Regions from separate parts of the Latilactobacillus fuchuensis genome, predicted to be linked through region 2. Evidence: predicted binding sites of a transcription regulator. Region 2 holds the regulator's gene; the other holds the start of a gene.

Region 1 (15,242 bases), 1.7 Mb from region 2:
CGATCATCAATAATAATCAGAAAACACAAATTATCAATCTACTCGTTAAAGTTCAGGATTCCGGTGCTCTAAAGTCGGATGATTTTAAAAATCAGGCCGGTAAATTGATGAATAATATTCAAAGTGGTGCTAAAAATATCTTTAATAAGCTCAACACCGAAAGTAATCGCAATTTTATTCAAAAACTATTCGATAGTATCGCTAGCTTCTTCAAAGGTCTCTTTAACTAAATTTCAAAAAGTCATTAACTCGGTCGGTTAATGACTTTTTTAATGCTTTGGATCAATCGGTGGCCAGCAACCCATTGAATTCACACGTATTTCTCATCAAAGGTTGTTTAACCGGCTTAAATCCACTAAAATGAAAGCGTCAACAACTAGTTAATAAGGAGTGTTTTTTATGAAAAAAGTAGCCGTTATCGGAATTGGACATGTCGGGAGCACCGTCGCTTATACCTTAGTTTCTCGCCGAGTTTGTGATGAACTCGTCTTACTCGATGAAAACGAAGCTTTGGCAATCGCTGAAATGCACGATTTAAAAACCGGACAAGTCGGGCATGGTGGTGATGTCACCATCACAGCTAACGATGAAAGCCAACTGAGTGATTGTGATTTAATCATCTTCTCGGCTGGTGATATCTCAATTCTCCAACATAGTTCGGATCGCTTCGCCGAATTAGCTTATACCAAACAGGTCGCCGCACAATGGGGGCCCAAGATTAAAGCCGCGAATTTTAAGGGAATTTTATTAAGCATTACCAACCCTTGCGACGTGATTACCCAATATCTCCAAAAATTAACCGGCTTACCACAAGCACGCGTTTTAGGCACTGGGACAACCTTAGACACTGCCCGGATGCAAAACGCCGTCGCTGATGCCTTACAAATTGCACCAAACGCCGTCACTGGTTACGTGCTGGGCGAACATGGTAATTCGCAATTCGTTGCCTGGTCAAGTGTTCAAGTCGCTAGCCAAGCACTCACTAAGCAATTCACCCCTGAACAACTGGCGCAATTCGAAACTGATGCGCGCCAAGGCGCCTGGGCCGTGATTAGTGGCAAAGGTTACACTTCTTTCGGCATTGCCAACCAAGCGGCCATCTGCGCCAATGCGATTTTACAAAATACACATGAGATTCTACCCGTCAGCAACTACGATCAACAAGCGGGTTGTTATTTAGGCCATCCCGCAATGGTCGGTTCAGATGGGATTCTCAAGGATTATCAACTTCAATTAACGGCTAGTGAAACTGAATTGATGACCACCTCCATCAAGAAGATTAAAGACATGTACGCGACAATTTAAAATAATAAGCTGTGAAAGAACTCGGTTATCAATTGAGTATCAAGTTTAAAAAAGTGGTTATCCCGAACTGAGGATAACCACTTTTTTTGGATTTGAAACGTGCTTCCACTCACAGTTTCTTGTGCTTAGCGACAAAACAGGAATCATGAGTTGAAAAATACTCATAATTCCTGTTTTTAGGTTATTCCTCAAAGCCTGACCGACTTGAGTCAGCACTCCGATTTTAAACGTGCTTCTGAGCCAACTTCTTCCGTCTAGCGACGAATAGTGAATCATGACTAAAACCGTCATAATCCACTATTCTAGGCTATACTCAGAAGTTACCCGGCTCAGTCAGCACTCTTTATTTTGTTGTTGCTTTTAATGCGATTTCGTTTGATTGGACTGTGCGGCCGGTTGCGGTTGATTTGAAATAAGCCACATCTGCCATGTTGGTGATGATCACCATCATTGCGGTTTGTTTGCCAGCTTGCACAATTTGTGCCAAGTCAACATTGGCTAATAAGTCACCGTGTTGCACTGTTTGACCTTCTTCAACGGCCACTTCAAAAGGAGCGCCCTTTAATTCAACAGTATCAATCCCCATGTGTACTAGGACTTCTAAACCGTCTTCAGTCTTGATGCCGATTGCGTGTTTCGTTGGGAAGACCGTCATGATTGTCCCAGAAACAGGTGACACGATTTTACCGTCAGTTGGGATAACGGCGTAACCGTCACCCAACATTTTTTGAGCAAAAGTTGCATCATCAACCGCTTCAATATCAATTAATTGACCATCAGCAACTGTGTAGAATTCATCCGTCATCCCAGCATTAATATCACTATTAACGACTGCTGCTTCGGCAACGGGTGCGTCACCAGTAACAGTGCCAATTGGTGCATTACTGTTGAAAAGTTCTTTCAAAGCATCCGCGACGAATTGCACTTCAGTCCCGATAATAATTTGAATATTTGTCTGATCTAAGACGTTAATCCCAGCAACACCAGCCGCTTTAATGGCCGCTTGGTTCGCTTTACCCGTATCTTCTAATTGAAGGCGGAGACGCGTGGTACAATTATCAATCACTTTGATATTGGCTTTACCACCGATGGCAGCGTAAATCTTTTTAGCTTGAATCATGAATTTATCATCATTTTCATCAGTTGCAACGGATGGTGCATCGTCAACAACTTCTTCAACTTCGCGCCCTGGTGTCATTAAGTTAAATTTCTTAATGGCAAAGTTAAAGCCGAAGTAATAAATAGCGGCCATTGCGAGCCCTTCAACCAATAACATCAATGGTTGGTTTGCAACTGGATTCTTTAAACTTAAAACATAATCGACTAAACCAGCACTAAAGGCAAAGCCGGCTGTCCAGTGGAAGAATGCGGCGATTGCCAATGAAATACCAGTAAAGGCAGCGTGTAAAACGTAGAGTGGCCATGCCACAAACATGAATGAGAATTCAAGGGGTTCAGTTACCCCTGTAAAGAATGAGGCAAAACCAGCAGCTAACATTAATGAAGCTGTTGCTTTTTTACGTTCAGGACGCGCATTTTTATAAATCGCATACGCCCCAGCTGGTAACCCAAACATCATAACTGGGAAGAAACCAGCTTGATACATACCGGTCTTACCAACAATGGCCGTCCCGTTAGCGATCGATTTAGCACCGCCTAAAAAATTCCCGATATCATTAATATTCGCAACGTCAAACCAGAACACTGAATTCAACGCATGGTGTAACCCGGTTGGAATCAATAAACGGTTGAAGAACCCGTAAATCCCAGCCCCGGCCCAACCAAGATTAGAAATTGCTTTACCAAAGGCCACTAATACGGTGAAGACTGCTGGCCAAACGAAGTATAGGATGGCTGAAACAACGACCATGGCAGCGGCGGCCATAATCGGTACCAACCGTTTCCCACTAAAGAAGGACAGCGCCATCGGTAACTTCACGTTATGGAATTTATTGTACATGGCAGCAGCAATTAAACCGGCCAAAATCCCAATTAAGACGTTCCCTTCAATCTTACCAAAAGCAGGATTGACTTTAGCGATGTCTGATAACCCTTGCATCGCTTGAACTGAAGCAGGTGCTAAGATGGTCTTCGGTACTAAGAAAGCCACCAAACCAGCTAAGGCTGCGGCCCCATCTTGATCCTTCGACATCCCTAAAGCTAAACCGACGGCAAATAGTAATGGTAAATTATTTAAAATCGCGCCACTACCACCGGCTAAGAAAATCGTGAAGATGTTAGCATTTGAATCGCCATTGCCAACCCAGTTAGCAATCCCCATTAAGATGGCAGCTGCTGGTAATACGGCAACTGGTAACATCAATGAGCGACCCATTCGTTGTAAGTAATTTTTCATTGCGAATACTCCTTTATTTTTCAATGTTTTCATTAAACCATTAAATTTAGCCATAAGCAAGCGCTTATATTTTGGTATGGACCTTTACAGACGGCGTTTAAAGCGGTTTCTTAATTTAAAAAAATATCGGTCTATACCTAATGAAAGAATGGTTCTTTAAATAAATTGTTTTCAATAATTATAAAACGGTTGCAAAAACGACGGCATCCCGTATACTAAGGGTACAATTAAATCGCTTTGCACTAGGGGTGTTCTTTAGAAGAACTGAGATAGATTGATTCAATCTAATCCCTTCGAACCTGTAAGTTCAGACTTGCGTAGGAAAGTGCTCCCTTGCTTATTTGTTAAGCCACTTTTCTATGCCGTCGTGCAGCCAAAAGTGGCTTTTTTGATATTCTAAGGAGGCTCTACCATGAATCAGACCTTATTGAACCAACTGCGGCACACGAATCCAATTGTGGCCAACATCTCGAACCACGTGACCGTCGACCAAGTCGCCAACGTCCAAAATGTGATTGGCGCGTCGCCCATTATGTCCAGTGCACCTGAAGAAGCGGCCGATATCGTTGCAATTGCCCAAGCGATTACCGTTAACATCGGTACGCTCGCCCAACCCCAGATTGATCAGATGGTCACGTTGCTGCAAGCCGCGTATCAAATGCACAAACCGGTTGTCTTAGACCCGGTCGCCGTCGGTTCCTTAACGTATCGTCAAGGGGTGATCGATCAACTACTCACTTTAGGCACCCCCGATATTATTCGCGGAAATGCCGGTGAGATTGCCTATTTTGCTGGAATTGACTGGCAAGCTAACGGGATTGATGCCGGTAGTGGTCAAGCCGACATCGTTGATTTAGCACAACAAGCCGCTCGTAAACTGAACACTACGATTCTATTAACGGGTCCAACAGACGTGGTCACCGATGGCACGCGTGTTACCCAAATCTTCAACGGGACCCCGCTTTTCCAAACCCACGTCGGCTCTGGTGATATGTTAACCGGCGTTTGCGGTGCGTTCGTCGGCATGCTACCTGACGATCCTTATCAAGCAGCCGTTGCCGCAGCCACCACTTTTGCCGTCACGGGTCAATTAGTCGCTGAAGCGATGCCACAACCGTTACCTGGTAGCTTTTATCCGCAATTATTAGACCGTTTGTTCACGGTGACGACCGAAGAAATCAGTCAAAAAGCCCAATTAAAGGAGTCCAATTAAGATGAACGACTTCCCACAAGCCTTAACGATTGCTGGTTCCGATAGTGGTGGCGGTGCTGGCATGCAAGCTGACATTAAAACGATGCAGGAACGCCACGTTTTTGCCACCAACGTGGTCGTCGCGATTACCGCTCAAAATACACTCGGGGTGCAAGACAGTTTCCCGTTACCCCTTGAATTGATTACTAAACAATTTGAATCGTTGGCAGCCGACTTCCACATTAAAGCCTGTAAAACCGGTATGTTAGCCGATGCCGCACACGTGGCGGCTGTAGCCGAAAATTTACGGCGCTTTGACTTTGGCCCGCTGACGTTAGACCCCGTCATGATTGCTAAGGGTGGGGCCGCACTTTTAACCGAGGATGCAATCACGACTTTACGCAACGAATTATTGCCCCTCGCAACCGTCCTGACGCCCAACTTACCCGAAGCCGAAGTCTTGATTGGTCAATCCGTTAAAACGCCAGCTGAGTTCAAGTTAGCCGCTCAAATCTTACAAAAAATGGGCGCGCAAAACATCATCATCAAAGGTGGCCACCAAACGGCGGAACAACAAGCCAACGATTATATTTTATACGCGGATGGCAGTGATGAATGGCTGTCGACACCCCGGATTGAAACGGTCCGAACGCACGGGACCGGTGATACGATTTCAGCTTGCATCACGGCGGAACTTGCCAAAGGCACGCCCTTAAAACAAGCGATTCGGATTAGTAAAGCCTATATTCAAGCGGCAATTGCCAATCCGATTGCCGTCGGTCACGGCCATGGTCCGACCAATCACTGGGCGTATCGGGAGGTTGAACATGACTAATATTTCCCCGGAAATACTCCAAACCTATTTAGTGACTGGCACCCAGGATACCGGCGTCGCCCAATTCTTACCGACATTAGAAGCGGCACTTAACGCTGGCATTACTTGTTTTCAATTCCGCGAAAAAGGTCCGAATAGTCTGCAATCAGCAGCTGAGATTGAACATTATGCCCGCCAAGCTCAGCAACTTTGTCGGACTTACCAAGTCCCTTTTTTCATTGATGATCGATTAGAACTGGCCTTAACACTCCAAGCTGACGGCTTGCATGTAGGTCAATCCGATCAACCGTGGGCTAAAATCGAAACCGCCAAACGCCACGGTTTAATCACCGGTTTATCTTGTCATAGCGCCGCCGAAATCATAGTCTGTCATCAACAACCGATTTTAGATTATTTAGGCATTGGCCCCATTTTCCCCACCCATTCTAAATCTGACGCGCAATCACCACTTGGCTTACAACAATTAGGCGATTTTGTCTCCCTCAGCGAACGACCCGTCGTTGCAATCGGTGGCATTTCACTACAAAATATTGCCAATGTCGCCCAAACCGGCGTTGCTGGAGCCGCCGTCATTTCGGTGATTACCCAGAGTTCAGATATTGCTCAAACCGTTCAAGCGTTAAAACAACCGTGGCACACTGGCGAGGCTTCATTATGAAAATCAATCGTAATCAATTTTTACTATGGTTTGGTGCCGCGATTTCGATTGCCGAAATCATCACCGGCACCTTAATCGCACCGTTAGGCTTGTTCAAAGGTAGTTTAGCGATTATTATCGGCCATTTAATTGGTGCCTTTTTATTGTTACTGCCAGCAAGCTTCATCGGGGGCCAACGTCAACAAAATGCGATTGAACTAACCCGGCCCGTCTATGGCGCTACTGGCGTTTTATTATTTTCCATTCTAAATGTCGTTCAATTGATTGGCTGGACCGGTGTAATGATTGCTAACGCCGTCCAATCATTGCAACAATTAAAGCTACTAAAAACGAGTTATTTGCTTGACCTCTTAATTATTGCCGGCCTGATCATTGGTTGGTTAGCCCTCAAAACCCAGGTGTTTTTCCGATTAAATAACCTAATCGTTCTTCTATTAGTGGTCGCTTGCGCCGGACTTTTTTGGCAACTAGGTGTCCTCCCCCACAACCCACAACAACTTGTTACGCAACACATTAGCTTTGGCGCCGCCGTTGAACTCAGTATTGCGATGGCACTATCGTGGTTACCGTTGATTGCCGATTATACGCAACATTCAAAAAAGCCCCTAACACTCTCTTTATGGAGTACTAGCGGCTACTTTTTCGGCAGTCTAGGCATGTTTTTCTTAGGTTTTTTAACTGTAATTTTAACCGGATATACCGATTTCAATCAATTTCTAGCGGCCACCCATTACGGTGTAATCGTGCTGTTCATCATTCTTTTTTCCACCATTACAACCACCTTTTTGGACGCTTATTCCGCCGGTATCAATCTTAAAAATATATTCCCAAATTGGCGACTCACCCCCAACACACTCGGGATTGGCGTCACATTACTTGGACTAGGCTTAGCAAGTAGTACCCAGTTATTTAAATATGAGCTATTCCTCAGTTTAATCAGCGCCACTTTCACGCCACTGTACACAGTCGTTTTCTTCAATCTACTTTATCGTCGATTGCCAAAATGGCTTAATTTCAGCTGTTGGCTAATGGGGACCGTTGGCTACTACGGGTTACAACGCTTTGATTTTCCGTTGGGCACCACGACACTATTGATGCTCTGTATCATCGGTGCGCTTTTTGTAAGCAGTTATGTTACTCGGACGATTCATCAGTCGGCTCAGCCGTAGCAGCGAAATACGCCGCTTTTTCTTGGGCCCAGTAAGCGTGATCGTCTGATGTAATCGGACGGAGCACCCGACACGGATTACCAACCGCAATCACATTATCCGGAATGTCTTTCGTGACGATTGAACCGGAACCAATGACCACGTTACTGCCGATCGTGACCCCCGGATTAACCACTGTGTTGCCACCAATCCAGACGTCATCCCCAATCGTAATTTCGTGTCCGTATTCTAAATCATCGCGTCGTTCTTGCGCCGTAATCGGATGACCGGCCGTATACAAACTAACCCGCGGGCCGAAGAAAACATGATTGCCGATTGTGACAGGTGCCACATCGATAATGATGCAATCATAGTTCATATAAACATGTTCGCCAATCGTTGTTTGACAGCCGTAATCCGTCCGAAAAGGCGGTTCAATGTATAAATCTGCGCCGCTTTTAGCGAATAATTCCTGCGTCAATTCCCGGCGATAGGTCTGCTGTTCTTCAGTCGTTTGGTTAAACAACCGGGTCAACACCCGAGCGCGCTTCATATCGGCGCGTAGTTGGTCATCATTGGCCCGATACAGTTGGCCATTAATCATACGTTCTTTTTCAGTCATCTTATTTCCTCCAGTCTCCTAAAAAAGGGTGCCACATCAATTTAATTTGACGTGGCACCCTTTTTATCTTACCAAATCGCAACACGTTGTTCTGGTGCTAAATACATCCCATCAGTCGGTTGAATTTCAAAGGTCGTATAAAAATCAGCCAAGTTTTGGACTTGGACATTGGCACGCAAAGCGTTTGGCGCATGGACGTCAACATTCAACAACAATTGTTGATATTGAACCGTCGCTTTCATCCGCCAAATCGTCGCCCAATTAGTAAAGAAGGCTGCTAAATCGACATCGTCTGCGGATTTCGCCGCCTCTAGCGCACAACTCAAGCCACCGGCATCGGCGATGTTTTCCGAAACCGTTAACTTGCCGTTGACCGCGTTGCCAGCCAATTGGCGACCGTCAAATTGGTCAATCATAGTCTGCGCCAACGCCTTAAAATGGTCTAAATCACTGGTTTGCCACCAATTATTTAAATTACCATATTCATCAAATTGCGCACCGTTATTATCAAACGCGTGTGAAATTTCATGGGCAATCACGGCCCCAATCCCACCGTAATTCGCACTACTACTTTGTGCCAAACTATAAAATGGCGCTTGTAGAATTGCTGCGGGGAAAACAATCACATTTTTAGAAGGTGAATAATAGGCGTTGACCGTGGCCGCACCCATTTCCCATTTAGCGCGATCGACGGGTTCCGTCAATTGGGCAAAATTCTCAGTTTCAACGGTCCGAATAAAGTCGGCCGTATTTTCAAATAGCGTCCCACCATCAACAGCCGGTACCGTTCTTAATTTTGCAAAAATTGGAGCGATTTTCTCAGGATAGCCCACATGAATCCCTAAATGATTGAGTTTAACAATCGCTTTTTCGCGCGTTTCTGCGCTTAACCAATCGTTATTTTCGAGACGTTTCTGATACACACCAATCATCTTTTTAACCATTTGTTCGACATCTTTTTTGGCCGATTCACCAAAATAACGCCGACCATAATAGTCGCCGACCACTTGGTTAAACATCCCTAGTGCCAAATAATACGCACTCTTGGCTTGCGGACGGGCTTCTTTACTCCCAGACAAAGCGCGGCTATAAATCGAACTAATCTGACGCATTTCTTCATTCAAATAGCCACTCCAACCGCGAACCGTCATCACTAATAACCAGGCTTTAAAATCGGCAAAGTTCGCCGTTGTCACCAATTGAGTTAATTGGTCAAAATAGGCGGGTTCCGTCACGATAATTTGCGTCGGTTGTTTAGGCAATACTTTTTGGAATAGTGTTTTAAACTCAAGTGTTGTTTGTTGCGTCAAAAACGGTGCTAAATCACGCGGATTGTAAAGTTTCGTATAATCGGCTGCTTCTTCGGCACTTTTGACGTAAGGCGCTAGTGAGCGATCGAAGACTAAAGCCTGTTTAACGGTCTTAGTCGCATCAATTGGCGCTAAACCAATTTTCTGCAGGAGTTGGACCATCATATCCGTAAAGACGGCTAATAGTTGGTCAGCACTCTCATTGCCTGCTTCATAATACGTTTTATCCGGTAAAATTAAATCCGCGGCTTCAATGTATAACGCATTTTGTTGGGTTTGTTTCATATCTGGATCAACCGATAAATTAAACGGTGTTGGTAACCCCGATAAGACCCAGTCCGCCAAACCTTGATTATAATCGGCTAAATTGCTCAACGATTGCACGCGAGCGACTAACGGTAAAATCGGGTTGACGCCTAGTTGATCACGGGTTTTAAAATCGGCCGCTAAGGCGTAATAATCCATAAAGGCTTGTAATAAAGGTTGATCAACTGGTTTCAATGTTTCAAAATCTTGCATTAACTGATCGTCGATTTCATCGACTAACGCGACAAAACCACCCGTCGCTGGTTTATCGGCCGGAATCTTAGCTTGCGTCAGCCACTCAGCATTCACGGCACCATAGAAATCATCTTGCATCCGTATCTTCGTCATAAAAGAACCTCCTCAAACAGAATCTATCCCTAGTCTACCATTAAGTTTGTCTTCTAAGCCACCAGAACGGTCCTTATTTCTGTTCCGCTTTCAATAACGTAAACGAGCGCATAAACGACTTCAGCACCCCGCTATCCGAATAAACCAATACATTCATCCGGTAAATAATCAGCGCTAGGTAGGTCAGCCCGACTAAGGCGACAATCGCTAACCCTAAACCCAGACCAGCGGCCATTGCGCTGATATCGCCATTCGCGAAACGAACCGGTAACATGATTTGTGAGAATAACGGCACATAACTTAGGATTTTTAGGATTGGAATATCCGCGTGTGACATCAACACAAAGCCGCCCATGTAGCTGAGGGTGCCCATAATAATCAACGGCGAAATTGCTTGTTGAACTTGATCCATCCGTGAAACCACCGAACCGAGCATGGCTGCAATAATGGTATAGAGTAGGACCCCGACCACTAAAAAGGCAATCGCATACCAAATCGGTGGCGTCCAAATGACGGCCGTCACTTGTTTTAAGATACTCCTCAACGCGACTTGCTGTTTTAAAAATTGATAACCGACCAGACCAATTACCAGATAGACACCGATTTGGGTTAAAACCAGCGCCAAAATCGCGCCAACCTTCGCAAAAAATTGGGTCGTTGCGGAGACACTCGATAGAATGATTTCCATAATGCGCGAGCCTTTTTCGGTCGCTATTTCCTGGGCAATTATCCCCGCATAATTGACGATGAAGACAAACATTAAGACTGTAATCCCTAATGAAATCATTTGAGTGACATCTTGATTCTGACTCTGAGCTATTTTTTGTTGACCGTCCTCAACCGAAACAGTGACCGTTTTCACCGTAGTCGGCGTCATCAACTGCTTGATTTGGGCAGTGGGTACATTGGCCGCTTCTGCCAATGTGACTAACTGTAATTGATTGATTTGATTCTGCAACGTACTGGGATCAAAATCATGGCTCGCTTGTTGTTGATAATAAGTTATTTGGGCCTGTTGATTGACCGTTAAGTAGCCATCGATTTGTTCTTTTTCTAACGCCTGTTTAGCTTGTTTAACCGTCGTAATCGCTGGTTTAACTGTATAGTCGGTCCCTTTAAGTTGCCGAATCGCCGCACTTTCAGGCGCTTGGCCGACTACCGCAATTTTAGCCGCAGTTTGTGACTGATCAATGATTTTCCCAATCCCAAACACCACGCCTAACAACAAAACAGGCATTAAAATCATCGTTAAATAGGCCGGACTTTTAATATTCTTCATAAAAACCTGTTTGAAGATCACCTTAAATTTAGTCATTGGTTTCCGCCACCTTTATTCTGAAGATTTCATCTAAACTAGGGGCCTGTTGACTAAATTCTGGAATATAACCGGCCTTAGTCGCTAGCTCAAAGATTTGTGGACCGACCGCTTCATCGGTTAGTGTGATTTCAAGTTGTTGGCCATGCGGTGTTACACGTGAAACGCCGGGTAATGCTTCGAGCGTCGTCTGCGTCAGTGGCGATTCCAAAAACAACTTCGTCCGGCCAAATTGTTGCCGAATCTCATCGACCGTTCCGGCGAGCGCAATCTGGCCTTGACGGAGCATCACAATCCGATCACTAATTTTAGCGACGTTAGTCATATCATGACTCGAAAAAATAATCGCAGCGCCTTTAGCTTTCAACCATTCAATGCCGTCTTCCAATAAACCGGCGTTGACCGGATCGAGACCACTAAACGGTTCGTCTAAAATGATTAGGGCTGGTTCATGAATTAAAGTCGCAATCAACTGCACTTTTTGTTGATTGCCTTTTGATAGATCTTTAATTTTATCGGTCCGTTTGCCCTTAACGGCAAACCGCGCCAACCAGTCATCAATCCGCGGTTTAACGTCGGCTGCCTTGCGGCCCCGCAATTGCGCAAAATATAAAATTTGTTCTTCAACCGTCATCTTTGGGTACAAGCCACGTTCTTCAGGTAAATAACCCAATTGATCGTAATCGCGACTAGTGAACGCGTGGCCTTTCCACAAAATTGTCCCTTGATCGGGTGTCATAAAATTCAAAATCATCCTGAAAGTCGTCGTTTTACCGGCCCCATTTTGACCGATTAACCCTAGAATTTCACCCGGTTGAACCGTAAATGAAACGTCATCGACCGCCTTCATCGCCCCAAAACTTTTTGATAAATGTGAAAGTGTCAGCACTGTCCCTACCCCCTAATATCTTAATCACATTAACTATACAATATTTCCCGGGAAAATCACACCCTTATCAACCGTTAATCGTTGTTGTCAAAGACCTTATACATCATTTAATGTCGATTGACAGTAATGAGTTGCTTTGCTAATTTACTGAGTGGTATTAACTTTAATTTGGAGGATTTTATGAATAACATTAAGAAGAAGGCCTATCGTAATACACCCGCTTTTGTTTTATTAGCTTGGGGATCATTTTTATTTTTCGCTTGTCTAATTTTAATCGGGCTTTACACCCTAAAAGAACCGCTAATGGTCAAAGGTTATTATTTAATGGGCGCTGTTGGACTCATTTCGTCATCATTTACGTTATCCAAAGTCGTCCGTGATAATCAAGAAGATGAAGAACGGTACAACCAAATGTTTCGCGCTCAAGATACTGACGATCAGCATTAAAAAAAAGACGGGTTTATGCCAAATTACTGGCATAAACTCGTCTTTTATTTAATTAACTATTGAATTTCAATTCGATTAGCCGCGGTTGCTTGTTCAGCTTGCTTTGGCAATTCTAAGTTTAAAACACCATTGTCGTATTTCGCACTAATCTTGGTGCGATCAACTGCTGGTAAATAGAACTGCCGACTGAAACGGCCGTAATGCCGTTCACTTTGGACGACATTGCCATCCGCATCACTATGATCATCAAAACTATCCCGTTTCGCACTAATCTTCAACGTCTCATTTTGATAATCGATATGAATATCTTTCTTCTCTAACCCCGGTAAATCAACAGTCAATTGGTAAGCTTGATCTGTTTCTTTGACGTCGGTCTGCATCATGTTGTCAGTTTCAGGCGACATTGCAAAGAATTGTTTACCAAAGTTCTTGAAAAAGTCATCCCCAACTAAACTATCTAGCCAATCTTGACGACGATCCATTAATTCGTTTGCCATCTCTAAAACTTCCTTTCTTTATTTGATTACAAGTCTATTATAAGGCGTATTTCTGAAAATTCAAGAAATTAGCACTCTTGGCGTAAGAGTGCTAATTTTGCGTTTTTTTGTGCCCATCCAACTCATTTTGATACCCCACTAATCGCATGTATGCTATACTTAAGGTTCCAAAAATATTCGGAGGTAGACTCATATGAAAATTGTTGTTTTAGCGGGCGGTCGCAGTACTGAACGCAACGTTTCACTAACGTCAGGCCATAAAATTACGCACGCATTACAAACGAAAGGCCACGATGTTGCTTTTGTCGATCTTTTCTTAGGTGACGATTTGCAAGCCGTTGATTCAATCGACGATTTGTATTCATCAGATCCCATCGAAAAGGACTATGACATCAGCGATGCCGTCTTAACGGACGACGACATCAACAAGTTACGCACGGATGGCACGACGCAATTGTTCGGCCCCAATGTCTTAGAAATTTGTAAAACTGCTGATATCGTTTTTCTCGCATTGCATGGTGGCGATGGTGAAGATGGTAAGGTTCAAGCGGTCCTCAATCTCTTTGGTATTCCTTATACCGGTAGCGATACATTAGCCGCTGGTGTCACAATGGACAAAAAAGTTTCAAAAGAAATTTTACTTTATAATCAAATTCCAACGGCCCGTTTCGTAGCCGCTTACCGGAACCAAGCGATTCCAGCGGTCCCATTTGAATACCCCGTTGTCGTTAAACCTAGTAACGGTGGGTCAAGTGTCGGCACCCACATCGTCCACAATGAAGGCGAATTAAAACCAGCCGTTGAAGATGCACTCCGTTTTGACACGACTGCTTTAATTGAAGAATTCATTAAAGGTCGCGAATTCTCATTGGGCGTCATTAATGGCCAACCATTACCCGCCATCGAAATCGTCGTTAACGACGGTTGGTACGACTTTGAACATAAATTCGTGACAGGTAACACAACACAATTCATCACACCACCGAACGATTTACCGGATGATGTCCACGATGCGATGAAACAAATGGCGCTAGATGCGATGCAAGCACTTGGCCTCACAAATTACGCACGGATTGATTTCTTCTGGAGTCCTGAAAATGGGTTGTTCGTCATCGAAGGTAACACGTTACCTGGTATGACCCCCTTATCATTAATTCCGCAAGAAGCCGAAGTTGTTGGGATTAGTTACCCCGACCTCTGCGAAATGATCGTTAACGGTAAATTAGAATTATTGAAAAATAAATAAGTGCTTTTGAGTTGCTATCACTCAAAAGCACGTTAGCAAACAAAAAGGCGACCTTATTGGCCGTCTTTTTGTTTGCTTAAATGACTGATTGCTGTTTCAATTTGATCGCGCACACTTCTAAATTGGTTTAATTTAGCCTCATCATCCCCGTCAAAAGCGGCTGGATCCGGCAACGGCCAATGAATCCGTTGAATATGAGGGGGCGTCATCGGACACTTATCCCGCGCATCGCCGCATAACGTCACGACTAAATCACAACTTTGTAAATAATCATTGTCGATTAACTGCGATTGCTGAGTTGAAATATCGATGTCTTTTTCGGCCATTACTTGAACAGCAATCGGGTTTAAACCGTGCGTTTCAATTCCGGCACTCGCCACTTGCCAATCAGGCCCTAGTAAGGTTTTACCAAACCCTTCCGCCATCTGGCTCCGACAGGAATTACCAGTACATAAAAAATAAATTTGGGGCATCTTAACGACCTCATTTCAATTTAGATTGGATAATCATTATACAACACAAAAGGCCAATCCGAATTGCGAATTGACCTTTTTGCTTATTTATCAAAAAAAACTGAGATTGGAATATCAAGTTCATCATGTAACGACTGAATTTCTTTCACCGTAAACGGAATCTTACCACGAATCTTCCGATTAGCTGTCGTTAACGTCTTCCCTAGCACATCGGCGACGACTTGTTGTTTTAAATCATGACTCTTCAAATAACCTGATAAAACAAATAACTTCTCTGCCAAAGTTGGCACCCCCA
Region 2 (15,242 bases):
AAAGGTGACATTTTTTTCTTCATAATGATGTACATAAAGACAATAATCATGGCATACGCAATAATTGTTAGTAGCATTTCTTAACCTTCTTTACTTTATTTTTTAATTGATATTTGGAATTCCTGTCATTATCATAGCTTGTCGGAAGTTCTTTTGAAAGCGCTTTTAAAAGGAAGAACACTTAAAAACCAATTCAAAAAAAACGCCAACAAGAATATCTTGTTGACGCTTCACTAAAGTCATCACTGGTTTTCCTACCAAGCATACCGATTAGTAAACTGCAATAAAGGCTGACTAATCAAGCCGACGATTAAAATTTTTAACAGCGCTGGGATAATAAACGGTAGCAAACCGGCTAACAGCCCTTGTTCGAGACTCAGATGCTGTCCGACCGTTAACCACGCGGTGCCAATCAATAATTGACCTAAACTAGCGACGGTATTAATCCCTAAAATAATGCTCAATCTTGGCTGCAATCTATTCGCTAACAACCAATGGACTAGCCAACAATACCCATAGAATCCCCAAATATAACCGCCAGTGGGGCCCAAAATAACCGCAATCCCCGTCTGCCCACCGGAAAAGACTGGGAATCCCACTAACCCTAGAAATTGGTAAATTGCGATACTAATACCTGATAACTTAAACGGTAGCAACGTTGCAATAATCCCAACCATCAATGTTTGCAACGTCAATGGCACAAATGCGATTGGAATCGTTAATTGCGCACTAATCGCCAATAGGACGGCCATTTGTGCGCTGATAATCAGGCCCACTAATCGTTTATGATTTACCATGCTAACACCCGCTCAATCTCACCAGCATTAAACCTTTGTAACTGCTGATTGGCTTTTAATAAAATTAACTCGCCCTTATCACTAATGCCTGCTACTCGACCCTCAATAGTCGTCTGTTCATTCAAGCGTAAAATGACGTTTTTATTCAATAATAATGAATGCTGCCGGTATTCATCCATGAATTGTTTCTGCTGATAAATTGGTAATAGCCGTTCAAATTCAATTAAGATTTGATTAATCAACTGATTGCGCGTCACTAACCTATCATCAGGTAACAAAGCGCCCGCCTTTTGAACAGTCCTCTGTAATTGCGAATCAGCCTTAAAATTGATTCCAATTCCAATCACGACACCCCGGTTAATGATTGATTCTGCTAATATACCAACGACTTTTTTGCCTTGATAATAAAGATCATTGACCCATTTAATCTGAGTATCAATCTGACAAACTTTTTTGATTGCCCGATTGACGGCCACGGCACTCATGGGGGTCAATAACGTTGTTTCCTCATCTAACGTCATTGGTAGCGCAATACTCATATAGATCCCCGTCTCTGAAGGCGAATAAAACGTGCGCGTTAAGCGCCCGTAGCCCGCTGTCTGTTGGTCGGCAATAATCACGCTAGGCGTTGATTGTTCCTGCTGCAAGCTTTCTTTTGCGATTTGATTCGTCGAATCAACCACCGACTTAATGGTGATTTCCTGAAACAAAGTTAGTGATTGGCGAATAGCATCTTCTATTAAATAATCGACCGTCATTTTGGAATCCTCCTCGTCTAAAACGCATTGTTAGTGCTAAGCATACTAAGACTCACCGTCATTTTCAATCGCTTGAACCAAAAAAGACGTCAAAAGAACACTTTTTTGTTGGCTTACAAAAAAGAGACTATAGGTCTTAGCATTCTGATATTAACTGAATATTATGCTTCGACGCGCGCCAAAACTCATCAATTGAGTTCTGTCATGGCTTGTTTTTGCAATCCAACAAAAAACACCCAACTGGTTTATCAGTTGGATGCTTGAATAGATGTTCACCAATCACCAAATTTAGTTTCTTGTAATTGTTTTAACAGCTGTTGATAGTCTTGATTACTCGGCTTTTCACCATTTAATGATTGTGCTTGCAAGTCATTAAACTTTTCGGCTAAATAATAGGCCGTTAAATAAATGGTCAATTTACGTTTGACAATGGTTTCTGGATCGAGTTCGTCCGAAACTTGATGTGAACTAGCAATCATCTTTGCGAATTCTTTTTGATCTAATTTTAAATCATCATTAGCCATGATTATCCCCCTCAAATGAGTCATCGTTTACTTTTAGGATAGCATACTTAAACCATTCTCAGGAATTGACATTGGCTTTTTATTGTTCTTCTTCAATCATTTCATCTGGAAAAGTTAACGTAAACGTCGTCCCTTGATCTGGCTGGCTTTGAACCTCAATCGTCCCTTTATGCAGTTGGACGAGTTGGTGAACAATCGCTAACCCTAAACCGGATTCCCCGTATTTCGTATTTTTGCGGGAAGGATCGGCCTTGTAGTAACGTTCCCAAATATTCTTTAATTGTTCATCTGTCATGCCAATCCCGGTATCACTAACGGTTAGGATGGTTTCGTGGAAACCTTCTTTCGCCGTAATGGTAATCTGACCATCCGTTGTAAACTGAATCGCATTTTGAATGATGTTAAACATGACTTGCACAAAGCGGTCATAATCCGCGTAGATTGGCACTTTTTCAGGCGCGTCAATCACTAACGCATCGCCTGATTCAGCGGCTTTTTTCTGTAATTGTTCCTGAATATTCTGCAAAGCATCCACTGCATCAAAGCGTTGTTGATTCAATTTAATTTGGTTGGTGCGAATCTTTTCATAATCTAAATTTTCATTGACTAAGCGAATTAAACGGTTGGTTTCATTTTGCATCAACGTAATACTCTTCTCACGCATTTCTTCAGGAATCGCGTCATATTGCAATCCTTCCAATAAGCCCTTGACCGTCGTTAACGGCGTCCGCATTTCATGGGCGGCGTCGGCCATAAACTGACGACGTCGATCTTCTTGGCGCTTAATCTCGACTTCGGATTCATTCAACGATTGCACCATTTCATTAAAATCAGTGGCTAAATCATCTAATTCGTCCTTACCCGGATTTTCAATTTGGACGTCAAAGTCCCCTTCAGCAACCAAATGAGTCGCGTTCCGCAACCGATTAATTCGTGAAATTTGATAACGAGCCAGAATATAACTGAGTAAAATCCCACCGATGGTTGACAGTAAAAAGGCAATCAATAGATTTTTACGCATCGTCACTAGACTAGATTTGACATTCTGTAATGAGGACGCGACCCCAATCACGTAAATCAACTTATTATTGTAGAAAACCGGTTTAAAGACCACCAGTTGTTCCTGGGTCGTATTAAATTGACGGGCATCACTACTCATACTTAAACGTTGGACTTGTCCGTTCTTAAGGTGTTTCCAATACTTTTTCTTGACCGAAACATTGGCGTCCGGTGTCGGATAAACCATTTCATTTTGGGCATTGAAGAAATTAAAGCTGACGTGTTGTTGCGACAAAATCGCGCGTCCGTCATCAATAAATTGCTTCGACAAAGTTGCTTGTGACCCCTGTTTAAAGGCTTCACGTTCAATGACCGATGCGTACCCTTCCAGTTGGTCCCAAGTGTTATTGTAGGCCGTTTTCGTTGAATATTGCGTAAAAGCAATCCCAACAATCACAATGGTCGTCATAATCACCCCAAAAAAGGCCAGCATCCATTGATAAATTAATTTCATTAACGTTTCACTTCAGAATCATCAAATTTGTAACCAACGCCCCAGACGGTTTGGATGACTTGGGGACCAACCTTTTCAATTTTTTGGCGAAGTTTTTTGATGTGGGCATCGACTGTCCGTTCATCACCAAAATATTGATAGTCCCAAACCAATTCTAGGAGTTGTTCGCGGGAAAAGACCTGCCGCGGATTTTTAGCGAGTGTTTTTAATAAATCAAATTCTTTCGGCGTTAAATCTAAGACGGGTTCATCAAACAGATACGCTTCACGCGTTTTAGAACTCATCTTAAAGTGATCGGTTTGAACATCATAATCACTGTTAGCAGCTTCTTCAACCTGTTCATCAGCTTCAATCTGTTCTTCGACCAATTCGGCGCGACGGTGCAACGCCTTAACCCGCGCAATTAACGTAATCGGACTGAACGGCTTGGTGACGTAATCATCGGCACCTAATTCGAGGCCTAAGACTTGATCACTTTCCGAATCGCGCGCCGTCAACATAATAATCGGCACCGTTTTAGACAGTTGGCGAATCTTTTGAGCGACTTGCATGCCATCAAGACCCGGTAAATTCAAATCTAACGTAATGATATCCCAACTCATTGGATCAGCACTAAACTGTTCAACGGCTTCGTTACCATCGTATGCAAAATGAGCATCCCATTGTTCCTTTAAGAAGAACATGCTCATCATTTCTGATACGGATTTATTATCCTCAACCATTAATATTTTCATTTGAATTCCTTCTCTTTCAAGTTATAACTATATTATACCGTATAATTAATAATCTTCACAAAATAGTCCATAAATTTTAAGAATTGCCGATTCCAGTTTGCATCCCTCTGATAAGCATGCTAGCATATTTAGATACCCATTACATTAGGAGGCTATTTATTTTGACTTATAAAGGACTTGTATTTTTTGATTTAGATGGCACACTTTACAACGAACAATCGACAGTTGACGAAGCCGTCGCAATCGCGGTTCGCCAATTGCGTGCAAATCAGTATTTACCGATTATCTCAACGGGCCGTTCACCAATTGAAATCAAAGACGCCTTAGCGAAAACCGGCATTGATTCTTTCATTACGTTAAACGGGAGCTACATCCAATTTGAAGGGCAACCCATCTATCAAGGGACGATTCCGACTGATGTGATTCAACAAACCGTTGCGACGGCTAAGGCTGCTGATGAAGCAATTGCTTTTTACGATGAAAAAGAGATTCGGATTACCAACGTCACAACCACGACGCAAGAAGCTTACGATTTCGTCAATGCGCCAGTTCCAACGGTTGACGCTGACTACTATTTAAATAATCCAATCTACATGTTATTGATCCTCACCAAACAAAACGATTTAGCTTACACCAATCCGTTAAACCAAGACTTAACCTTCTACCGCAACGGGCCTTATTCAATTGATACTGTCGAATTCGGTGGTTCGAAACAAACCGGTATTCAACGCTTAATCGAATCACAAGGTTTAGCCGGCATTCCAACCTATGCCTTTGGTGATGGCCCCAACGACATCCCAATGCTCGCCTACGTTGATCACCCAACTGCGATGGGCAACGGTATTGAAGCGGCAAAAGCTCAAGCCCAATACATCACCAGCAAAAATACCGAAGGCGGCATTATCGAAGGCCTCCGCCATTGGAATTTAATTTAAAATAACCAAGTAAGTGTGTTGAGTTGCGGGTAGCAACTGAGCATTAACCTAAAAATCAGCGTTATGATTTGTACTCTGAATCATAACGCTGATTTTGTAGTTAACCGGAAAAGGCTACTTGAGAAGCACGTTATAATCGAAGTGCTAAATCCAGCCGATCAGCTTCTGAGTATAGCCTAGAATTGTGAGTTACGACTGGGGTTAGTCATAACTTGCGATTCGTAGCTAGACGGAAGAAGTTGGCTGGAAAGCACGTTATGGCTGCATACTACCACTATTTTTATAATTTTCTGAAAATTAAGCTTGACAATTAACCCCTAAAACGATTAAAATTAACTAATTAAAATTTAATCATTTTCATAAGGAGTTTGCTATGGGAAATCATTCGTTATTCACTAAGAAACAGATTAATCCAGAACAATTCAAAAACAGTCCGTTGGAACGTCATTTGACCGCTTTCGGCCTAACTGCCATGGGGGTTGGTGCCGTTGTCGGGGCTGGGATTTTTATCACACCCGGAATTGTCGCCGCTAAATACGCCGGCCCCGGTGCGATGCTTTCTTACCTGTTAGCCGCAGTCGTCTGTTCACTGGCCGCTCTTTGTTATTCCGAATTTGCGTCAACGATTCCGCTCGCTGGTAGCGCCTATACATACGCCTACACCGTTTTTGGCGAACTGATCGCATGGTTACTCGGTTGGGCGCTCATTTCTGAATACCTCTTCGCGGTCGCCTCTGTTGCGGTGAGTTGGTCCGCTTATTTCCAAAATTTAATTGCCGGTTTTGGCATTCATCTCCCTAAAATGATTTCAACGGCTTGGACACCAGGCCAACCAGTGAGTATCAATCTAGTCGCTGGTTTAATTATTTTAATCATTGGTTTCTTACTGTCAAACGGACTCCAAGAATCAACTCGCATCAATACCATCATGGTTGGGGTTAAAATTATCGTGATTGCCATTTTCATCGGGGTCGCCGTCTTTTATATCAAACCCGCTAATTATCGACCATTCCTGCCCTATGGTGGCGCTGGCGTCCTATCAGGGGCTGCGTTCGCTTTCTATGCTTACATTGGCTTTGACGCCGTTTCAACGGCCTCTGAAGAAGTCATCAATCCCCAACGGAATATGCCGATTGGGATTATCGCGTCATTAGGAATTGCGTCACTGTTATATGCTGCCGTGGCAGCCGTCTTAGTCGGTGTCGTCCATTACACGAAACTGAACGTCGGTGATCCGGTTGCGTTCGCCCTTCAATTCATGCACCAAAATTGGATTGCCGGTGTCGTGGCTTTAGGCGCCGTGGCTGGTATGACCACCGTTCTACTGGTCATGTCTTACGGTGGCAGCCGATTAATCTTTGCAATTAGTCGGGATGGTCTATTACCCGCCATTTTTGCAAAAGTCAGTCCGAAAACCCACGTTCCAGTTGCCAACACTTGGATTTTTGCCGTGATTACCAGCGTGATCGCGATGGTCGTCCCACTCGATAAAATTACCGAACTGGTTAACATCGGGACACTATTCGCCTTTGCAACGGTCTCACTCGGGATTGTTTTCTTACGCAAAATGCCATTCTATTCAGAATTACCAACCGGTTTCAAAGTCCCACTCTATCCCGTATTACCAATCGTTTCTTGTCTCATGTGCGTCCTCTTGATGACTCAATTGCAAGCCGTGACTTGGATGGTCTTCGCCGTCTGGATCGTGATTGGCCTAATCATCTACTTCACTTACGGTTATCGTCACAGTCAACAAGGTCAAAAACACTAATCGATTGGTAACCAAAACAAAACCCGTTATTATCCAGATTTCTTGGATAATAACGGGTTTTAATTTGGCCTTCATTAATAAACGATGACTGACACGACTTATTTTTTATGTTTCTTATTTAAAATCTTATCAAACAAATTACTGTCTTGCGGATTAACGGAATCGCCACTCGCAACTGCGAACGCTTTAAGCGCATCACGTTGTTTCGCATTTAAGTTATCCGGTGTCACGACTTTAACGGTCACATTTTGATCGCCATTGCCGTTACCGTGTAACTTAGGCACCCCTTTGCCCCGTAATCTAAAGGACGTATGGGTTTGCGTGCCGCTTGGAATCTTCAGTTTAACTGGACCATGAACCGTATTGACTTCAATTTCATCGCCTAAAGCGGCTTGTGCAAACGTGATTGGCACTTCGACATAAATTTGAGCACCATCCCGTTCGAATTCCTTGCTAGGTTCAACCCGGAAAACGATGAACAAGTCCCCATAAGGGCCACCGTTCGTGCCGGCTTCGCCTTGACCTTGAAGACGCATTTGTTGACCATCTTCAACACCTGCTGGCACCGTCACTTTAACGGTATGGCGTTCGTCTTCACGACCAGTTCCCCGACAAGTGGTACATTTTTCTTTAATTTCTTTACCAGTCCCACCGCAGACATCACACGTTTCGCGTGACATCATACGACCAAGTGGTGTTTGGCGTTCAACTTGAATTTGACCCGCACCGTGACATTTATGGCACGTCTCCGCGCTCGTTCCAGGTTTAGCACCAGAACCATGACAGGTATGACATTCTGCTTCGCGATTATAGGACACTTTTGTTTCTTTCCCAAAAATCGCTTCTTTGAATTTCAAATCCATCCGGTATTGTAAATCTGAACCTTGACGAGGAGCATTGGGTTGTTGACGACCACCGCCGCCACCACCAAAGAATTGGCTAAAGATGTCTTCAAAGCCACCGCCGCCGAAGCCTTGTTCACCACCGAATCCACCAAAGCCTTGACCGGCGCCACCGCCGCCAAAACCTTGATCCATACCAGCATGACCGTATTGATCATAAGCGGCTCTTTTTTGCGGATCACTCAAGGCCTCATAAGCCTCAGTGACTTCTTTAAACTTAGCTTCTGCATCTGGGGCCTTATTGATATCTGGGTGATACTTCTTAGAAAGGCTACGATAAGCCTTTTTAATATCGGCGTCCGAGGCATCGCGTGAAATGCCTAGGACTTCGTAATAATCTCTTTTATCAGCCATTGTGGGCCTCCATTCATTTACTTACTCACGTAAAATCTACCTTAACAAGAATAGCATAATTTTTGGCTTAAAAAAAGCCAAAGCCCTAGACCATACTAGGTTTTGGCCTTTTTTAAAGTACATTATTTCTTATCGTCATCGTGAACTTCTTCGAAGTCCCCATCGACAGTGCTATCATCAGTCTTAGCATCGGTTGCATCTGCACCTTCAGCGCCGCCTTCAGCTTTTTGAGCTTCTTGGGCTTGTTGATACAATTTAACCGTCAATTCTTGAACAATTTCACTTAACGCATCGCGTTTCGTCTTCATGTCTTCAAGATTGTTTTCTTGTTGTGCTTTGACTAATTCTTCTTTAGCATCTTTTGCTTTTTGTAATTCGTCATCTGAAACTTTGCCTTCAAGTTCCTTCATTGTCTTATCAGTTTGGAAGATTAATTGATCAACATCGTTCTTTAAATCAACTTCTTCTTTACGTTTTGAATCGGCTTCTTCGTTTTCTTGGGCTTCTTTCATCATACGATCGATTTCGTCGTCTGAAAGACCTGATGAACTCTTGATCGTGATTTTTTGTTCTTTGTTAGTGCCTAAATCTTTGGCAGAAACATTGACAATCCCGTTCTTATCAATATCGAATTTAACTTCGATTTGAGGGATCCCACGAGGTGCAGCAGGAATATCAGTCAATTGGAAACGACCTAATGTCTTGTTATCAGCGGCCATTGGACGTTCGCCTTGTAAGACGTGGATATCAACGGCTGGTTGATTGTCAGCAGCAGTTGAGAATGTTTGAGCCTTACTTGTAGGAATCGTTGTATTCCGGTCGATTAATTTAGTGAAGACACCGCCCATTGTTTCAATCCCTAATGATAAAGGTGTTACGTCAAGTAATACGACATCCTTCACATCACCTGAGATAACCCCGCCTTGAACAGCAGCACCGATTGCAACGGCTTCGTCAGGGTTGATTGAATGATCTGGTTCTTTGCCAGTCCAGTTCTTAACGGCTTCTTGAACAGCAGGAATCCGAGTTGAACCACCATTTAAGATGACTTTGTCGATATCGTTATCTGTTAAACCAGCATCTTTCAAAGCGTTTTGAACAGGAATCCGAGTACGATCAACTAAGTCAGAAGTTAATTTATCAAATTCAGCACGTGATAACGTCATTTCCAAATGCATTGGGCCGTTATCGCCAGCTGAGATAAATGGCAAGCTGATTTGAGTGCTTGTGACACCAGATAAATCTTTTTTAGCTTTTTCAGCAGCATCCTTTAGACGTTGCATAGCCATCTTGTCTTTTGATAAATCAATGCCGTTTTCAGCTTTGAAATTTTTAACTAACCAAGCAATAACGGCGTCATCGAAATCATCCCCGCCTAAATGTGTATCACCATTTGTTGATAATACTTGGAAGACACCGTCGCCTAATTCAAGGACGGAAACATCAAAAGTACCACCACCAAGGTCATAAACTAAAACTTTTTCTTCTTGTTCAGTCTTGTCTAAACCGTAAGCTAAAGCTGAAGCTGTTGGTTCGTTGATAATCCGTTTAACTTCAAGACCGGCAATCTTACCAGCATCTTTAGTCGCTTGACGTTGTGAATCATTGAAGTAAGCAGGCACTGTAATAACGGCTTCAGTGACTTCTTCGCCAAGATAATCTTCAGAGAATTTCTTGATGTATTGGAGAATCATTGCTGAAACTTCTTGTGGTGTATAAGTCTTATCGCCAACTGTGACTTTGTAACCAGCTTCGCCGATATGACGTTTGATTGATGCGATTGTGTCTGGGTTAGTGATTGCTTGGCGTTTAGCCACTTCACCAACTTGGATTTCACCATTCTTGAATGAAACGACAGATGGTGTTGTCCGTGCGCCTTCTGGATTTGTAATAATCTTTGGTTGGCCGCCTTCTAATACGGCAACTGCTGAGTTTGTTGTGCCTAAATCAATACCAATTACTTTACTCATTATTAATTCCCTCTTTTTTTAAATTTTTTAATTAATTATTGTGCGACAACGACCATTGCTGGGCGTAAAACACGGTCTTTCAAATAATAACCTTTTTGGAAAACTTGAACGACTGTGTCTGCTTTTTGATCTCCTTCAACAGCTACCGTTTGGACGGCTTGATGAATGGTCGGATCAAAGGTTTTGCCCGCGGCCTCAATTTCTTGAACGCCGTGGTCTTTTAGCGCGTTAAGCATGTGATCATAAGTCATTTGAACGCCTTTTTTAAGTTGTTCACCATTATCATCAGTTGCTTCAGTTGCTAAGGCCCGTTCTAAATTATCTAAAACAGGTAAAACATCTTTAGCTAACGCTTGACCATCATATTTCAACAAGCTGGCTTGTTCTTTTTGATGGCGGGCGTGCATATTTTTAATTTCAGCTTGTGAGCGTAAATAGCTATCTTCTAAATCGTCATACTTCTTTTGTAAGTCAACTAAAGGTTGATCTTCCACAACTTCTTCAGTGGCTTCTGTCTTATCAGTTTCAACTACTTGCTCCGGTGTTTCAGTGGTTGGTTCCGCTGGTTCAACCGGTGTCTTAGTTTCGTCTACTGATTGGTCTTGCTCTGTCAAACAAACACACTCCTTTAAGTTTGATTATCGTCAAAATCGGCGTAATAATCAATTAGTTTTCTCGCTAATTCTTCACGGAAGACGTCTAATAAACCGATCATCCGTGAATAAGGCATGCTAGTGGGGCCTAATAAAGCAATCAGACCTTGACCATGTTCGCCAACATCGTAATTGACAGTCATCAGACTGTAATTCTTCAAGAGCTCATTGGTCATCTCATCGCCTAATCGGACTTGAACCTGATTGTTGGCACTGCCGGGTGACAAATCCAACAACTTCGCTAAATCGTCTGATTGATTAATGATATTATAGATTGACTTCAGTTGATCAACATCCGCAAACTGCGAGAAGTTCAACAAATTCATCTGTCCACCAACGTATAACCGTTCCTGAGAGGCTTGTTTCAAAACATCATCGAAGATATTCAAGAAACCACCTGGGGAAGCCATGTACTGCGTTAACAGTGCGGGGACTTCCGTCTTCAACTTCTGACTGACCACCGTTAACGGTAGACCGACCAGATGTTCGTTGATAATCCGAATCGCCTTTTCAAGCTCGTCTCCCGAAATATGTTGCGAAATCGAGAAGACTTGATTATCAACCGTCCCGGCACTCGTGACAATAATCGCCATCACCTGGTGATTACTGAGCGGTACCAATCGAAAACCGGTTAAACGAATCTCAGCGACTTCCGGGCCTAACGTAATCGCCGTGTAGCTGGTTAGGTTGGATAAAATATTCGCTGATTGGGACACAATTTCATCAATCTTATGATAACGATGACCAAACGATTGTTGCACCGTCGCGACATCAATTGGATTGAGCGTTGCCGGTTGAATCAGGTGATCTAGATAATAACGATACCCCTTCATCGAAGGCACTCGACCGGAAGAAGAATGGGTTTTTTCAATCAACCCGACACTCTCCAAATCAGCCATGTCATTCCGAATCGTTGCCGAACTGACGTGCATTGGTAATTCTGCCATTAACTTTTTAGAACCCACCGGCTGACCACTCTCGGTAAAAAGACGAATAATTTCTTTAAGAATCATTAATTGTCTTTCGGTCAGCATGTTATCACCTCTTTTTAGCACTTGATTATTACGAGTGCTAATTACAAGTATTAATATAGCAAGAACGTCAAATAAAGTCAAGAATCGGACCGTTTTTTTTACCATTTTCAGCAAAATCGGTCTCGAGACTGATATGCGACCAGTCTCCAGTCAGAGCGATGCCAAACAAAGAGGCTGTTCAACCAAAATGATTTGGTTGAACAGCCTTTCTTACATGTAGCTTCGGTTAATGTTCAAAATCTGAGCAGTTCGAACCAGCACTTATTTTCCTTAACGTGCTTCCCGAACTAGCCTTTTCCGGTTAACTACAAAGCCAACCCGTGAGTGGCGGCACTTAGTATTCGTCTAACAGAAATTCTTGGAAGACTTCGTTGCCTAAGAACTTGCCGGATTCCGTTAGGCGTAACCAGTCGCCTTCTTGTTTTAAATAACCTTTCGCAATCTGCGTGGCGACGGTATCACCGTAAACGGCTTGGAGTGGCATTTTGAATTTTTCTTGAAACCGTTGGATCGACACGCCTTGCATCGTTCGCAATCCTAAGAATAATTCCTCTTCCATCTGTTCGGTTAACGGTAAAACGTGACGTTCAATCACGGGCACTTTATTGTCGTGTAATGGTTCCAGATACTGTTGAATTGGGCCGAAGTTATGGTAGCGATCTTTACCTAGATAACCAAAAGCACCCGCCCCAAAACCGAAATACTTTTCATTGCGCCAATACGTTAAATTATGGGCTGATTGATAACCGGGTTTGGCAAAATTACTGATTTCATATTGTTCTAAACCCGCCTTTTGGAAACTATCAATCGCCGCTTGATACATATGCGCTTCAACGTCTTGCGATGGTAAACGTAACTTACCTTGGCGCATTAAATTATAGAATATCGTTTTGCGTTCCAGAATTAACGAATAGGTTGAATAGTGCGGCAAATCAAGCGCCAACGCTTTGGTTAGACTATCCATAAAATCTTCTTCACTTTGATCAGGCAATCTAAAAATCAGATCAATACTGATATTCTCAAAACCGACTTGCCGTGCATTATCAATTGCGCGATAAACATCCGCACTGCGATGAATCCGCCCAATCTTTTTCAGTATTTGATCATTAAACGATTGGACCCCAATACTTAAACGATTAACGCCGTTGTCCTTAAGAACCTGCAACTTCGCGGTGTCTTGTAAATCGTTGGGATTGGCTTCAAAGGTGAATTCGCCACCTTTAAATGGTAAATATTGATGAATACCATCTAATAGCCGTTGCAGTTGCGCTGGTGAGAGCGTCGTTGGTGTCCCACCACCCACGTAAATCGTTTCAATGGGTTCATCAGGATGTTCCGCCATGACTAGTTGGAATTCACGGATTAACATGTCGACATAATCATCGACCGGTTGGCCCTCAATAAAAACCTTGTTGAAATCACAATAATAACAAATATGTTCACAAAATGGGATATGGATATAAGCACCCGCCATTTAATTACCCCTCTAATTCTTTAAAATACGCTCGTGTATCAGCTTTATCTTGATGGAGCTGTTCAATTAATTGTGCGGCCGATTCAAACTTCACTTCGCCACGCAAATAGTGGTGCCATTCGACTTTAACCGTTTCATCATAGATGTCGCCGTTAAAATCGAGCAAGTTAATTTCAACCGTGACCGGGTTATCATCATGGAACGTCACGTTGCGGCCAATCGAAGCCATCCCCAGATACCATTGATCACGGACAAACATTCGCACCGCATAAATTCCAATCCCAGGTAACCGTTCGGGCTGGGTTGCGGCAATATTGGCCGTTGGAAAGCCGAGTTCACGCCCACGCGCTTCACCATGCACAACCTCGCCAGTTGTTCGGTAAATATACCCTAATAATTGGTTAGCGGCATCAATCTGACCGCGATCGAGTTCTTCACGAATTAAGGTGGAGCCAATTTTAGTGCCTTGATAATCATGTTCAGCGACCGTTACAATTTCGAAACGGTCTTGTGCGAATGACGCGAGCGTCTGCATATTCGCAACTGCTCTTTGCCCATACGTATAATCAAAACCAGCAACCACCGTATCAGCGTGTAAGGCAACCAAGTATTGATCGACAAACGCTTGGGGTGCAAGCTTCGCGAAAGCTGGATTAAAATGCACGACGTACAAAATATCAACGCCTAAGTCCGCCATCAATTCTTGCTTGCGTTCAGTCGTCGATAAATAACGAAAACTCGCTTCGTTCACGTGACGGTAGACAATCGCGGGATGAATATTAAACGTCATGACCGCTAAAGGCATCTTTTTTTTGCGTGCCACTTTTTGCGCCGTTTCAATCACGGCTTGGTGCGCACGATGAACCCCATCAAAAAAACCTAACGCTAAAACCACTGGTGTTGGCTTAATTTGAGTGGGTGCATAGGGATGAACTAATTCAATGACTTGCATGTTTTTCACCTGATTTTTTTAATGAGTACCTTGATTTTGTAAATACATTTTAAATGGTCGATAAACGTGGGCTTGCCCAGCGTCCAATTGATAGATGGCTTTAATGTGCCCTTGATAAGTCAATGCTAATTGGTCAACGGTCTGATTTTCAAACGTTAAGAAAACGCCGTTGAGCACTTTGGCCCATTGATCGTCATCTAGCACGACTTGTTCAACATTAGCAAAAACGTGGTCCAACGGAATTAACACGTCGGCTAATTGATTGGCTTCCATTTTCTCCGTTAGTTGCGCGAGCGTCACACAATCTCCGATTTGAATCCCACCACTCTTTAAACGCGTCAAGTCGGACATAACTGCTGGTAATCCTAACTTCCGGCCGAAATCAACCGCGAGCGTCCGAATATAAGTCCCTTTCGAACAACCCACGACGAAGCGAAACTTCTGATGACCAGTCGCTTCATCAAACGTGATTTCACCGTCTAAATCAAATTGAGAAATTGTGATTGATCGTTGGGGCCGTTCAACTGTTTCACCGGCGCGCGCATAATCGTAGAGTCGACGGCCATTGACTTTCACCGCCGAAAACATCGGTGGAATTTGAATCGAATCGCCTAAGAAACTAGCGAGCGTCGTTTCAATCGTTTCTTTTGATAATGGTTCAGTCATTTTGACTTCTTCGACAATCTCACCGTCTAAATCTTCGGTCGTCGTCGAAAGACCAATCGTGATTTCACCGGTATAAATCTTGCCGGAATGAACCAATTGATCGACCACTTTAGTGGCTTGTCCGATACAAATCGGTAAAACACCGTCCACGTTGGGATCCAGTGTGCCAGAATGGCCCACTTTCTTAGTGTGTAAAATGCGTCGA

Evidence for each region. Region 2 encodes HrcA, which represses chaperone genes, less so after heat shock. Its sites were predicted from a motif close to TTAGCACTCNNNNNNNNNGAGTGCTAA; they were not measured.
Region 1: the regulator HrcA is predicted to act here: its motif matches at 13,297-13,323, upstream of LFUMFP_RS09470 (Hsp20/alpha crystallin family protein).

What each region holds. Positions count from the first base shown of each region.
Region 1 is NZ_LT984417.1:1,970,683-1,985,924, forward strand. Features, by position in the region: gene LFUMFP_RS09410 (DUF1002 domain-containing protein) at 1-230, shown strand, start outside; gene LFUMFP_RS09415 (lactate/malate family dehydrogenase) at 400-1,305, shown strand; gene nagE (N-acetylglucosamine-specific PTS transporter subunit IIBC) at 1,649-3,661, opposite strand; TPP riboswitch at 3,896-4,002, shown strand; gene thiM (hydroxyethylthiazole kinase) at 4,074-4,874, shown strand; gene thiD (bifunctional hydroxymethylpyrimidine kinase/phosphomethylpyrimidine kinase) at 4,876-5,688, shown strand; gene thiE (thiamine phosphate synthase) at 5,681-6,346, shown strand; gene LFUMFP_RS09440 (cytosine permease) at 6,343-7,515, shown strand; gene LFUMFP_RS09445 (sugar O-acetyltransferase) at 7,481-8,116, opposite strand; gene LFUMFP_RS09450 (M13 family metallopeptidase) at 8,185-10,080, opposite strand; gene LFUMFP_RS09455 (ABC transporter permease) at 10,154-11,395, opposite strand; gene LFUMFP_RS09460 (ABC transporter ATP-binding protein) at 11,388-12,284, opposite strand; gene LFUMFP_RS09465 (YiaA/YiaB family inner membrane protein) at 12,465-12,731, shown strand; gene LFUMFP_RS09470 (Hsp20/alpha crystallin family protein) at 12,788-13,228, opposite strand; gene LFUMFP_RS09475 (D-alanine--D-alanine ligase family protein) at 13,422-14,474, shown strand; gene arsC (arsenate reductase (thioredoxin)) at 14,528-14,947, opposite strand; gene LFUMFP_RS09485 (helix-turn-helix domain-containing protein) at 15,031-15,228, opposite strand.
Region 2 is NZ_LT984417.1:257,246-272,487, reverse strand. Features, by position in the region: gene LFUMFP_RS01240 (CitMHS family transporter) at 1-77, opposite strand, end outside; gene LFUMFP_RS01235 (biotin transporter BioY) at 255-797, opposite strand; gene LFUMFP_RS01230 (biotin--[acetyl-CoA-carboxylase] ligase) at 791-1,555, opposite strand; gene LFUMFP_RS01225 (hypothetical protein) at 1,828-2,079, opposite strand; gene LFUMFP_RS01220 (ATP-binding protein) at 2,159-3,592, opposite strand; gene LFUMFP_RS01215 (winged helix-turn-helix domain-containing protein) at 3,592-4,326, opposite strand; gene LFUMFP_RS01210 (Cof-type HAD-IIB family hydrolase) at 4,488-5,261, shown strand; gene LFUMFP_RS01205 (APC family permease) at 5,635-7,032, shown strand; gene dnaJ (molecular chaperone DnaJ) at 7,131-8,288, opposite strand; gene dnaK (molecular chaperone DnaK) at 8,411-10,258, opposite strand; gene grpE (nucleotide exchange factor GrpE) at 10,294-10,872, opposite strand; gene hrcA (heat-inducible transcriptional repressor HrcA) at 10,887-11,945, opposite strand; gene hemW (radical SAM family heme chaperone HemW) at 12,280-13,419, opposite strand; gene ribF (riboflavin biosynthesis protein RibF) at 13,424-14,371, opposite strand; gene truB (tRNA pseudouridine(55) synthase TruB) at 14,390-15,242, opposite strand, start outside.